DNA from 3 places in the Clostridium sp. Marseille-P299 genome. Region 2 is predicted to be linked to each of the others. Evidence: predicted binding sites of a transcription regulator. Region 2 holds the regulator's gene; each other region holds the start of a gene.
What was found. The regulator Rex, encoded in region 2, represses fermentation and respiration genes when NADH is low (regulators of the CRP and FNR family bind a similar motif). The targets are predictions, from matches to a motif close to ATTGTTAANNNNTTAACAAT.
Positions count from the first base shown of each region.

Region 1: BN4220_RS17670 (DUF5692 family protein) is a predicted target of Rex. The motif match lies at 1,894-1,913, and genes of this name have one in related genera.
Region 3: adhE (bifunctional acetaldehyde-CoA/alcohol dehydrogenase) is a predicted target of Rex. The motif match lies at 1,512-1,531, and genes of this name have one in related genera.

Region 1 covers NZ_FJVE01000007.1:2,219,714-2,223,935, reverse strand. Annotated here, with positions in the region: gene BN4220_RS17685 (hypothetical protein) at 1-221, opposite strand, end outside; gene BN4220_RS17680 (RNA polymerase sigma factor) at 218-778, opposite strand; gene BN4220_RS17675 (FadR/GntR family transcriptional regulator) at 996-1,703, opposite strand; gene BN4220_RS17670 (DUF5692 family protein) at 1,982-2,962, shown strand; gene hypB (hydrogenase nickel incorporation protein HypB) at 3,259-3,927, shown strand; gene BN4220_RS20580 (FAD-dependent oxidoreductase) at 4,061-4,222, shown strand, end outside.
Region 2 covers NZ_FJVE01000007.1:430,175-434,396, reverse strand. Annotated here, with positions in the region: gene BN4220_RS10140 (bifunctional ADP-dependent NAD(P)H-hydrate dehydratase/NAD(P)H-hydrate epimerase) at 1-1,029, opposite strand, end outside; gene BN4220_RS10135 (hypothetical protein) at 1,223-1,846, opposite strand; gene BN4220_RS10130 (redox-sensing transcriptional repressor Rex) at 1,868-2,527, opposite strand; gene abc-f (ribosomal protection-like ABC-F family protein) at 3,022-4,222, shown strand, end outside.
Region 3 covers NZ_FJVE01000005.1:413,296-417,517, forward strand. Annotated here, with positions in the region: gene BN4220_RS03650 (Y-family DNA polymerase) at 1-53, opposite strand, end outside; gene BN4220_RS03655 (hypothetical protein) at 57-323, opposite strand; gene BN4220_RS03660 (SOS response-associated peptidase) at 755-1,378, shown strand; gene adhE (bifunctional acetaldehyde-CoA/alcohol dehydrogenase) at 1,726-4,222, shown strand, end outside.

The DNA of each region.
Region 1 (4,222 bases), 1.8 Mb from region 2:
GCAGCAAAGTGTTTTGACCACCTTTGAATATTTTTTTTCGGGGATTCATGATTAAATATTTGAAAAGCACTAACTGTAACAAAACATACACATGCTGCTATAGCTCCCCATTTTAGCCAACCAAAAGATGAATGTTTTTTCTTATTACGTACCACAGCGGTTTCTATAATTATATCATCATCTAATAGATCTAAAGCATCACTGATAAATTCATTTTTCATAAATCAAATCCCCCCTGTTCTAAATAAGTTCTCAAGCCGATTCTTGTTCTGTGTAGCATGCTTTTTACTTTAGATTGACTCATTCCATAATAAGCCGAAATATCACGAATAGAGTCCATAAAATAATATCTTCCAATGAATGTGTTTCTTGCTTCTTCTGACAATGTGCGGAGATAGATATTGATTTCTTTTGCCAGGATATTCAAATCTACACTCTGCGCGGTAGTATCACCTTTAGAAACACAGTCATCTAATTCAGAAAGTGAAATAGCATATTCAGAAGCCTTTCGTTTATCTCGATTTCGCTTTCGGTAGATGTCAATGGATGCCCGACGGGTTAGTTTTACTAGGTAAGTAGAAAGAATATTTGGCTTATGCGGTGGTATGGAATTCCATACATTTAGATAGGTATCATTTACACTTTCCTTGCTATCTTCAATGTTTGAAAGAATGTTGTAAGCAATCGCTCGAAGATAATTGCCATATGATTTTTCTGTTTCTTGAATCGCTGATTCGTCTCGCTGCAAGTAGAGTTCGACAATCATTTGATCTTGCATAGGTGAACCTCCTTTCTCCCTGTTATACGTATTCACTCTATATCTCGTTAAAAATTGATTTTGGTTGCGTGAGAACATGATTTTTCTTAAATTATTGAATTAGAGAAAGAAGTGTTTATTGCTAGAAACGAATAAACACTTCTTTTTCAGTCTTTTTAAATCTACTCAAATCCTTTTTGCTTAATAATTTTATAGTTCTTTTGATTTAGCATAGTATTTAAGAATAATAAATTGGCCGACTACCATGGATACTATTATCAACCGATTCGTTGATCCATTGAAGAGCTTTCTCAGTATCACCATTACTTATAAGGGAGATTAATGTAGCGGTGTTATTATAAAGTGCGTCAATGCCATACAAGGTGCAAAAACGTTCCCAAAGAGTAAGAACGGCAACTTTAAAAGAATGAAAGATAAGTGGGAGAAGAGTATTCCCTGATAAAAAAGCTAACTCATGTTGAAAATCAAAGGCTGCCTCGGATGCCTTGGTTATTGAATCGGCATTTTTAATTTGTTCTGCTTTTTCATAAAGTAAATGAATATCTTCGGGAGTAATTTTTGGCATAAGTAATTTTACTGCAAGTGTTTCAAGTGCAATCCGAACTTCAAGGATTGATCGAATTTCTTCATCTCGCAATCGACCTCCATTATAATTCATTATTGAAATTAAGGTATCTAAAGTTCCATTACGTCTATAGTCTGCTATGAAAGTGCCGACTCTTGGTTTAATAATTAAGAAACCTTTCTTCTCTAATTCAGAGATACCTCCATTTACAACCGCACGACTAACTTGCATAACTTCTGCTAATTGTCGTTCTGGAGGAAGTTTTTCTCCAATTTTTAATTTACCTGATAAGATCATGTGTTCAAGTTGTGTTACAAATAGTTCTTTTAAGGATGGTGCACTTAATTTTGAAAATTCCATAGAAACCTCCATCTTGCCTTTTATAGCTTCAATTAATTGAGATATATGTTAGTTTTAGTTCATGGATTTGGTATGACCACATACCACAAATATTATAATTAGATTGTACTGGTAAAATTAGATAAAAACAAGGGAAAATTATTAAAATATGTAAATTATTGCACTATTAAGATTGACTATCATAGCACAGAATGTTAATATTATAACAAAGTATAACACTATTTTCCAACTGGTATGACCACAGCTGAGAAAGTGGAAGATAAAAAGGAGAGCATGATATGTTTCGATTTAATTACGATGCAGGTGCAACAGCAATTCAAGTTTGGCTAGTTTGGATACTAGTTTTTGTAGCTTTATTTCTACTCAATGAGTTTTCAAGAAGAAATAAGTATGGTAGTTTTGTTTGTTTTATTGTCCTCCCGATTTTTTTATCCGTCCTATGGTTTACAGCATTAAAAGACACGACTTATACGGATTGGTTTCACCTTGCTAAAGTATATTCAGCAACCGCAGGGTGCATCGGATTTTGGTGTATTCGCTATGTTCATGGGAAGGATAAAAAGACGGGGAAAGAATGGAGATTGTCAGATAAAAAGTGGGCCTTATGCTTTCCACCATTAATTCTTGCAATCAACATATGCGAAGCTGTTGCTAGAGACATACAAATTGGTACGCAATATAAAAGTGGCGGTATTTTATCGGATGGAACGATGTATGTACTTGGTGGTAGTTGGAACTTTATGAATGCAATTGCAGGAATTTTAAATATCATTACGATTACAGGTTGGTTAGGAATTTGTATCCGTAAGAAAACGAAAAATGATAACAGTCAAGATATGCTTTGGCCCGATATGCTGTGGTTTTGGATAATTGCTTATGATCTATGGAACTTTGCTTATACATACAATTGCTTGCCAGGGCATGCTTGGTACTGCGGATTTGCGTTATTGTTAGTACCAACACTTTGTGCATTTACACTAGGCAAAGGGGCGTGGTTACAGCACCGTGCACATACCTTAGCGCTGTGGTGTATGTTTGCTCAGACGTTCCCAGCGTTTATAGATGAAGGTAAATTCGCAGTAGCATCTTCTTATAATGAAACACCATTGTTTATTTTTAGTTTTCTAGCACTTTTAGCGAACATTGGAGTATTCGTTTATATGATTTATAAGGTTAAGAAAACAAAACGAAATCCATATAAAGGAGAACTATATACAGATCTTGCGAAATATAAGGAAGTCAAGGTATTAGCTAGATAATTCAAGATTATAGTTTCATATGTTTTAAAGGCATATGCTAAATACACTTATATTTCATATGTATTTAAGGCATACGCTAAATAATTAACATTATATTTCATATGTGTTTAAGGCATACGTTAAATAAATAACATTATATTCATATGTAATCAAGTATTCGCTAAATAATTAACATTTATATTTAATATGTATCCAAGGCATTTACCAAATAATTAAAGCTTATTTATATATGTTTTTGTCACAGACATTGTCACTCTTCGTATACACATAATTTTAAATGAAAAGGGGATCTAGTAATGAGCGAGTTTAAAATTCTTGAAATTAAGCAAAACGTATTTGATAATAATAACAAACAAGCAGATCTATTACGGAATGAATTGAAAGAAAAAAAGATGTTTCTTCTAAATCTAATGTCCTCGCCAGGAGCAGGAAAAACAACAACTTTAACAAAAACCATTGAAGCTTTAAAAGAGGAATTAAAAATTGGTGTTATGGAGGCAGATATTGACTCGGATGTAGATGCTCACACAATTTCTAAAACAGGAGTAAAGGTGATACAGCTTCACACGGGTGGAATGTGTCATTTGGATGCAGATATGACAAAGCAAGGGCTAAACGGCTTAGGCACTGAGAATTTGGATCTTGTTATTTTAGAGAATGTAGGTAATTTAGTATGTCCAGCAGAATTTGATACAGGTTCTTCTAAAAATGCAATGATACTTAGTGTACCAGAAGGTGATGATAAGCCATTAAAATATCCTTTGATGTTTTCTGTTGTTGATGTGTTATTAATTAACAAAATAGATACTCTTCCTTATTTTGACTTTGATTTAGAGGAGTGTATTAAGAGAGTAAAAGAAAGAAACCCAAAGGTTAAAATCATACCAATATCCGCTAGAACAGGAGAAGGAATCGATTTATTTGCAGATTGGATTCGTGATGAAGTTAAACAGTGGAAAGAGTAAGATGTGAAAAAGTTAAGAAGTTAAGAAGTTAAGAAGTTAAGAAGTTAAGAAGTGGAAGTAGTCCAAATAGAGTCCTAAAAGAGTCATGGTATTGTAAGGAATAATTAATATTTCGTAGATGGAGAGGGTAACCATGGTAAAGGAAAAGGTATTAGATCTTGCGAATCATATTAGTAATAAAAAGCGTGGGGCAAAAAATGAGATAAAATCTACGGATCCAGAATATATAATACTTGAGCCTGTTGTATCAGAGGAGATGGCCGAGGTAGCACTATGTATGGAAATGCGAAAGAAG
Region 2 (4,222 bases):
ATCAAAAACAGTTGGCTTTGTCTGTTCTTTTAAAAGTTGAAGCAACAAACCTTCAGCCAGCTCACCTGTTGATAAGCCAGGGCCTATCACAATAGCATCTGCCCACTGTATGGATTCTTTTAAAATAGTTTCTGAATTATTATCTTCATAACAAGCATAGATTGCTTCCGGTAAAAGGGTACGTATTACTTCGACTCCTGATCTTGAAGTTAACACTTTTACAAGACCACAGCCCATTTTATATGCAGCGTTCGCCGAAAGATAAGCAGCCCCTGTCATATTGGTGGAACCTGCAATAATTAATACCTTACCATAGCTTCCTTTATTGGAATAAGAAGAACGTTTTGGTAGTTTTCTTAGATCATCCTTTTCAAAATAATGATATTTAGGCGAAACGTTTTCTACTGCTACCCTAGGAAAACCAATGTCTTCAACGATAACTTTTCCAACATGGAAAGCTCCTGGGTACAAGAGTAATCCCAGCTTGTTTTCACCAAAGGTAACTGTAACATCTGCCTTAATTGCAACATTTTTAATTTTTCCTGTATTTGCATCTACTCCAGAAGGAATATCAACGGCCACAATATAGGCTCTTAAAGAGTTAATTTTTTCAATTGTTTCTTTATAGACTCCTTCAATTTCTCTTTGTAGACCGATTCCAAACATTGCGTCAACAATAATATTATATTCATTGGATTCTAATTTGGACCTAATGGATATGCCCAATTTTTTAACAATTGAAAGTTGTATTTCCGATTCTTTTGTGAGTTTTTCCAAATTTCCAAGAATAATTAAATCAACTTTATAGCCTTGTATATACAAAATACGAGCAATAGCAATTCCATCACCGCCATTGTTGCCCGTACCACATACTACCGCTATACTATTTTCTTTTTTTGCTACACTCTCTATATGAGAAACCACCTTTAATGCTGCTCTCTCCATTAAAACTAGAGAAGGAATTCCAATTTGTTCAATCGTATAAGAGTCAATTTGTTTCATTTCATCTGAATTAACTGCGTATTTCATAATTATACCCTTTTACTGCTACAAGATACATGAATCTTGTAATGGCAGCCCTTTCAAACAATATTGATTCAAGAGATTTAATTTAAATAGAAACAAGATAAATAACAAACGATTTCATTTACTAGATATTACAAAAGCCGATGCCAAATATCTTAGCAACGGCTTTCTTATGATTTGATCGACGGTTTTAGTTTTATTCATTTAATATTTCATCATCCAAAAATTCCATCGTTTTAGCGCCTAGAACATCGTGCATATAAGTATAGATTGCATTCGTCTCTGTTTCTAAGTCTTGCTTTTTAAGTATCATCTCTTTTAATTGAATGCGCATACTTGCAATGCTTTCCTCTAACTGCTTTACTTGCTTGTTATTATGTTCTAATTTCTCATAGCAAATTAAAGCACTAGCACTCATTAGCTCTGCATTCGCATTCCTTATTTCATAGGGAAGATCCGCTAACTGATCTTCTCTTTCTAAAAGTTCATCTTTTATATTTAAAATTAACTTTTGATTCTTCTCTAATTTTTTACCTTTAATTTTACCAAGTAAGGAATTATCAATTTCCATGTTATCAACAATTTCCTGCATCAGGTTTTTCTTCACACGTTTTAAATTCTTGATTTCATCCACTGTTTTTCCTTGTTTCTTTAGTAAATTATTCAATTTATCTCGTAATTGTTTCATGCCTACTGACATCTCTTGCTCAGGAAATAATGCAAGCCATCGCTCATCTAATGTAAGAATAGGAATCTTCTTATTACGAAATATCTCTGTAAAGTCAATTTTACCCTCATTATTATTATTTAATTTTCGCAAGAACATCCCCCCAAAAGCTCGTTATCTTTCACTGTTTTTTGATGACATTACCTCTTCTGCTGCTTTTAAATTATAGGATAGTCGCATTAAAGATTCTGCCAAGTGAACATTCTCCACCATTACATCCTTTGGTAAATGTAAATCTGTAGGTGCAAAATTCCATATTGCATGAATTCCTAAACGTACTAATTCTGCGGCAACTTGTGGTGCTTTTGCCTTTGGAATTGTAAGTGCCGCTATATTTACTGTATTATTCTTAACAAACTCTTCTAATTCATCCATTAAACGAATTTCGATTCCACGAATTGAAATTCCAACAAGTCTTGGATTTACATCAAAGATACCACTAATATAAAATCCTCGACGTTCAAAATCAGTGTAATTTGCTAATGCTTGCCCTAGATTACCTGCGCCTATAATGATAACATTATATTTTTTATCAAGTCCTAGGATTTTCCCAATTTCGGTGTATAAATACTCCACATTATACCCATACCCCTGCTGTCCGAAACCTCCGAAGTTATTCAAATCCTGACGGATTTGCGATGCGGTCACGTTCATTTTCTCACTTAATTCCTTCGATGAAATTCGAACAACGTCATTTTCAAGTAATTCCCCTAAATACCTGTAATAACGTGGCAGTCTTTTAATAACTGCTGATGATATCGCCTTATCGTACATGTAAACCTCCTTAATTATACTATTAACGTTCGGTTCCTTTATAGTATAATTATAGTGAATCGTTAATAATATGTCAATGTATCTAAATCCTTTGTTTTCTTGCTTTTTTCGCCAATATCCAGCACTATTTTCACTTTGAAATAATGATACTATTACACTCAAAACAAGTACTTTATACTATAAAATTGCTTTATGAGAAGCATTTTCATTATACCTATTATAACGAAATGGATGAATCTCGTCAAACGCAAGTTACATTATAATAAGAAGTTTTTAGTTTCGGATATCATTTTATCTACCATACGGGTAACAATTTTCTCACTATTTATATAGTATTACAGGAAATCTCCTATGTAATACTTGTTTTTTTACATAAGCTTTTATCCCATGGTAGATTCCTTTCTCACAAGGGAAGATAATTGACGCTTTTCGTTTTCTTTGCTACAATAAAGGACAAGTATGCTCTATTTTAGTAGTAATTAAAGGAGTCCGTCATGATATTAGCATGTAATAATATAAGCAAAAGTTATGGAACAACCGTTATCTTAGATAAGGTGTCCTTTCATGTAAATGAACGTGAAAAAGTCGCGATTGTCGGCATTAACGGTGCTGGTAAATCCACTTTATTTAAAATAATTATGAATGAAATATCTTCTGATGAGGGAGATGTTATATTTTCGAAAGGCTGTAGCGTTGGATATTTAGCTCAGCATCAAGATTTAGCTACTGATAATACAATTTATGATGAAGTTTTAAGTATTAAAGCAGATGTTATTCGTATGGAAGAACAAATTCGTTCTCTAGAATTAGAAATGAAATCTGTGACTGGTGTTGAACTCGATCGTTTACTTAATACCTACACTAGGCTTACTCATGAATTTGAATTAAAGAATGGCTATGCATATAAAAGTGAAGTAATCGGTGTTTTAAAAGGTCTTGGTTTTACTGAAGACGAATTTGATAAAAAAGTTTCTACTCTATCTGGAGGTCAAAAGACACGAGTTTCCTTAGGTAAATTACTTCTTAGTAATCCCGATTTAATTTTACTAGACGAGCCAACAAACCACTTAGATATGGAATCTATTGCTTGGCTTGAAACCTTTTTAGTTAATTATAATGGCTCTGTTATAGTAATTGCCCATGACCGTTATTTTTTAAACAAGGTTGTCACCAAAGTTGTTGAATTAGAAAATACAAAGGCAACTGTCTTTGAAGGTAATTACACCGACTATGCGACGAAAAAAGAACAGCTTCGTGAAACAATGATTCACCATTACCTAAATCAACAAAAAGAAATCAAACATCAAGAAGAAGTCATTGCCAAACTCAAATCTTTTAACCGCGAAAAATCCATAAAGCGTGCGGAAAGCCGTGAAAAGATGTTAAATAAAATAGAACGTCTTGATAAGCCGGTGACTCTAAATGCTGAAATGAACATTCAATTAGAGCCAAACATTATGAGTGGAAATGATGTCTTGACCGTAAAAGGACTAAAAAAATCCTTTGGCAATCATTTATTATTTGAAGATTTGGATTTTGAAATTAAGCGTGGTGAGAAAATCGCAATCATTGGTAATAATGGTACTGGAAAAACTACTATTTTAAAAATTATCAATCAAATCATACAAGCGGATGCAGGTGAAATAAAACCAGGTGCAAAAGTGCATATTGGTTACTACGACCAGGAGCATCATG
Region 3 (4,222 bases), on a different contig from region 2:
CAACTTAAAAAAGCAGAATTAACATCAATATGAAATATTAAGGACTCACTCATAGCCTAACTTACCATACGATATAGTGTCCATTTAAGTGATTCAATATTATAATGTAGTTCTATCAAATGTTCCTCCTCATATAAAAAAACACGACATACGAATATTAAAATACGGACTCCTGAAGGCTTTGCCTCTTTTCTATATAGTATTTCATTAATATCTACAGTTACTCTTTCATGCAGCTCATTTTCTAACCGGAATCGCATTGGTTTTACTTCTCCTAACGTATTACAAACAAATATCATATCCACTGGTACATTCGTCTGCATGCTATTACACCTCTTTTCAATCGAACATATGTACGTCTATTATATCAGAACATATGTTCTTTGTAAATATAAGATTATTATTAATTAAGCTAATTTACTGGTTTGTATTACATTTTTTTCTATTAAATTTATTATCCAATTTTACTTTAATTAAGTTTAACATTTATTAATCTTTTTATTAAATCAAGATAAAATTTAAGTTTATCAAGAATAAAAAATCACAAATTTCTTACTTATAGTTATAGAATTTACCAGTAATATTTTAAGTTTTATAAAGATAAAATATCGAACTTTGACCAAAAAAATAAGTTAAAGGAGAGATAAAAAAAGTAGCATTAAGAAAAGTAGAATAATTTTCAGCCAAATTGTGCTATAATTTCAGTAGTGATATGTGCAAAAAAATGAGCCCAAAAAGGTAGAAGGAGATATATATGTGCGGTAGATTTTATATTGAGGAAGAAGATAATGAGGAGATTCTTCGTATCGTTAGACGTTTGGATGAACGTTTTCAAAACGAAAAAAACTTAAAAACTGGCGAGATCTATCCTACAAATACTGTAGCTATTCTCACCAACGAAAAAGACTCTTTAGTTCCAAAAGCAATGACTTGGGGATTTCCTGGTTTTAAAGGTAAAGAAGTCATTATTAATGCAAGAAGCGAATCTGCAAGTGAAAAACGACTATTTTCAGAACCTTTACTAACGAAGCGAGTTGCAATACCCTCCAGTGGATTTTTTGAATGGAATCGCAATGGAGATAAGCAAAAGTACTATTTTAAAAATCCAGAGGAAAGGATTCTTTACATGGGGGGCCTTTATCAAGTGTTTAATGAAGGTGAACGATTTGTTATCTTAACTACTGCTGCAAATGACTCTATGAAAGAAATTCACCATCGTATGCCTATTATATTAAGCCAAACAGAGGTAGAAGCTTTTATTTTAAACTATAATGATGCACTTAATATAATAAATCACACGCCAAGACTTCTTTGGAAAGAGAAAGTATCCTCAAAACAAAAAGAATCTTATGAACAACTTAGCTTTGATTTTAAATAACTATTTTGTAAAAGTTAAGTGATTATTCAAGCTATCTTTTGTCATTACTTTTTTGTTTTAATTTTTATTATTACTTCTATTTATTTTTACCATAAATCGGTTTTTATTAACATTTTATTTGTGAGATATAAACATTGACAATTTTTTAACACTGTTATACAATGGCCTTGTTCAAATATGATTGATATTGCGTAATCAAGTTTGTTAATTTTTTAACATCTTTATTAATAATTGATTTACTTACAAGTAACTGAAATTGTTGCTTTTTCTATTGCAACCGCACAATCAGACAAATTTCTATTGTAACCGATATGTAATGGAGACCAAATTTATAGGAGGATAATATAATGGCTAGGAAAGAAATGGTAAATGAAACAACTCTTGTAGATAGCATTGATACTTTAATCACAAAGTTGGCAGAATTAAGAGAGGCACAAAGAGAGTTTGCTACTTATACGCAAGAGCAAGTTGATAAAATATTTTTTGCAGCTGCAATGGCAGCAAACAAACAAAGAATTCCGTTAGCAAAAATGGCTGTTGAAGAAACAGGTATGGGTATTGTAGAAGATAAAGTTATCAAAAACCACTATGCGGCAGAATACATCTATAACGCATATAAGGATACAAAAACTTGTGGCGTTATTGAAGAGGATTCTAGTTTTGGTATTAAGAAAATAGCAGAACCAATTGGTGTTATTGCTGCTGTAATTCCAACAACAAATCCAACTTCTACTGCTATTTTTAAGACATTAATCAGCTTAAAAACAAGAAATGCAATCATCATCAGTCCTCATCCACGTGCAAAGAATTCCACAATCGCTGCTGCAAAGGTTGTTTTAGATGCTGCTGTAGCTGCAGGCGCACCAAAAGGAATTATTGCTTGGATTGATGTTCCATCTCTTGAATTAACCAATGAAGTTATGAAGAGCGCTGATATTATTCTAGCGACCGGCGGTCCTGGTATGGTAAAAGCAGCTTATTCCTCCGGTAAACCAGCACTTGGCGTTGGTGCAGGTAATACACCAGTTATTATGGATGAATCTTGTGATGTTCGCTTAGCCGTTAACTCTATTATTCATTCTAAAACATTTGATAATGGTATGATTTGTGCTTCTGAGCAAGCAGTTATTGTTAGTGATAAAATTTATGAGGTAACAAAGAAAGAATTTAAAGATCGCGGTTGCCACATTTGTAATAAAGAAGAAACCGATAAGTTACGTAAAACAATCCTTATCAACGGTGCACTTAATGCAAAAATTGTAGGCCAAAGCGCGCACACAATTGCAAACTTAGCTGGATTTACAGTTCCTGAAACTACTAAGATATTAATCGGTGAAGCTGAATCTGTTGAATTAGAAGAAGAACTTGCTCATGAAAAATTATCTCCAGTTCTTGCAATGTATAAATCAAAATCCTTTGATGATGCAGTTACAAAAGCTGAGAAATTAGTAGCAGATGGTGGTTATGGTCATACATCTTCAATCTATATCAATGTTGGTACAGGCAAAGAAAAGATTGATAAATTCTCTAATGCAATGAAAACATGTAGAATCCTTGTAAACACTCCTTCTTCTCATGGTGGAATCGGCGATTTATATAACTTTAAATTAGCTCCTTCCTTAACACTTGGTTGTGGCTCATGGGGTGGTAACTCTGTTTCCGAAAATGTTGGTGTAAAACACTTAATCAACATTAAGACAGTTGCTGAGAGGAGAGAAAATATGCTTTGGTTTAGAGCACCAGAAAAGGTTTACTTTAAGAAGGGCTGCCTTCCAGTCGCTCTTGATGAATTAAAGAACGTAATGGGTAAGAAAAAAGTATTTATTGTAACAGATGAATTCTTATATAAAAACGGTTACACAAAATGTGTTACAGATAAATTAGATGAGATGGGAATCACTCATACTACATTTTATAATGTTGCTCCAGACCCATCTCTAGCATGTGCTACTGAAGGCGCAGAAGCTATGAGATTATTCCAGCCAGATTGCATTATTGCTCTTGGTGGTGGTTCTGCTATGGATGCAGGTAAAATTATGTGGGTAATGTATGAACATCCAGAAGTAGATTTCCTAGACTTAGCAATGCGTTTTATGGATATTAGAAAGCGTGTATATAGCTTCCCTAAAATGGGTGAAAAAGCTTACTTTATAGCCATCCCAACCTCCTCTGGTACTGGTTCTGAAGTAACACCTTTCGCAGTTATCACAGATGAGAGAACAGGCGTTAAATATCCTCTTGCAGACTATGAATTACTTCCTAAGATGGCAATTGTAGATGCTGATTTAATGTTAAATCAACCTAAGGGCTTAACCTCTGCTTCTGGTATCGATGCTCTTACACATGCTCTTGAGGCTTATGCTTCTATTATGGCAACAGATTATACGGATGGCCTTGCCTTAAAAGCGATGAAGAATATCTTTGCATATCTTCCAAGAGCTTATGAATTAGGTGCTGAAGACCCTATTGCAAGAGAGAAGATGGCCGATGCTTCTACACTTGCTGGTATGGCATTTGCTAACGCATTCTTAGGTATCTGCCACTCAATGGCTCATAAATTAGGTGCGTTCCACCACTTACCACATGGTGTTGCTAATGCCCTTTTAATTAATGAAGTAATGAAATTTAATGCAACTAACGTTCCTACAAAGATGGGTACTTTCTCTCAATATCAGTATCCACATGCACTTGAAAGATACGCTGAGTGTGCTAGTTTCTTAGGCATTCAAGGTAAGAATGATGAAGAAAAATTCAATAACTTACTAATTGCTATTGATGAATTGAAAGAACGTGTAGGAATTAAAAAGACAATTAAGGATTATGGTGTTGATGAAAAACAATTCT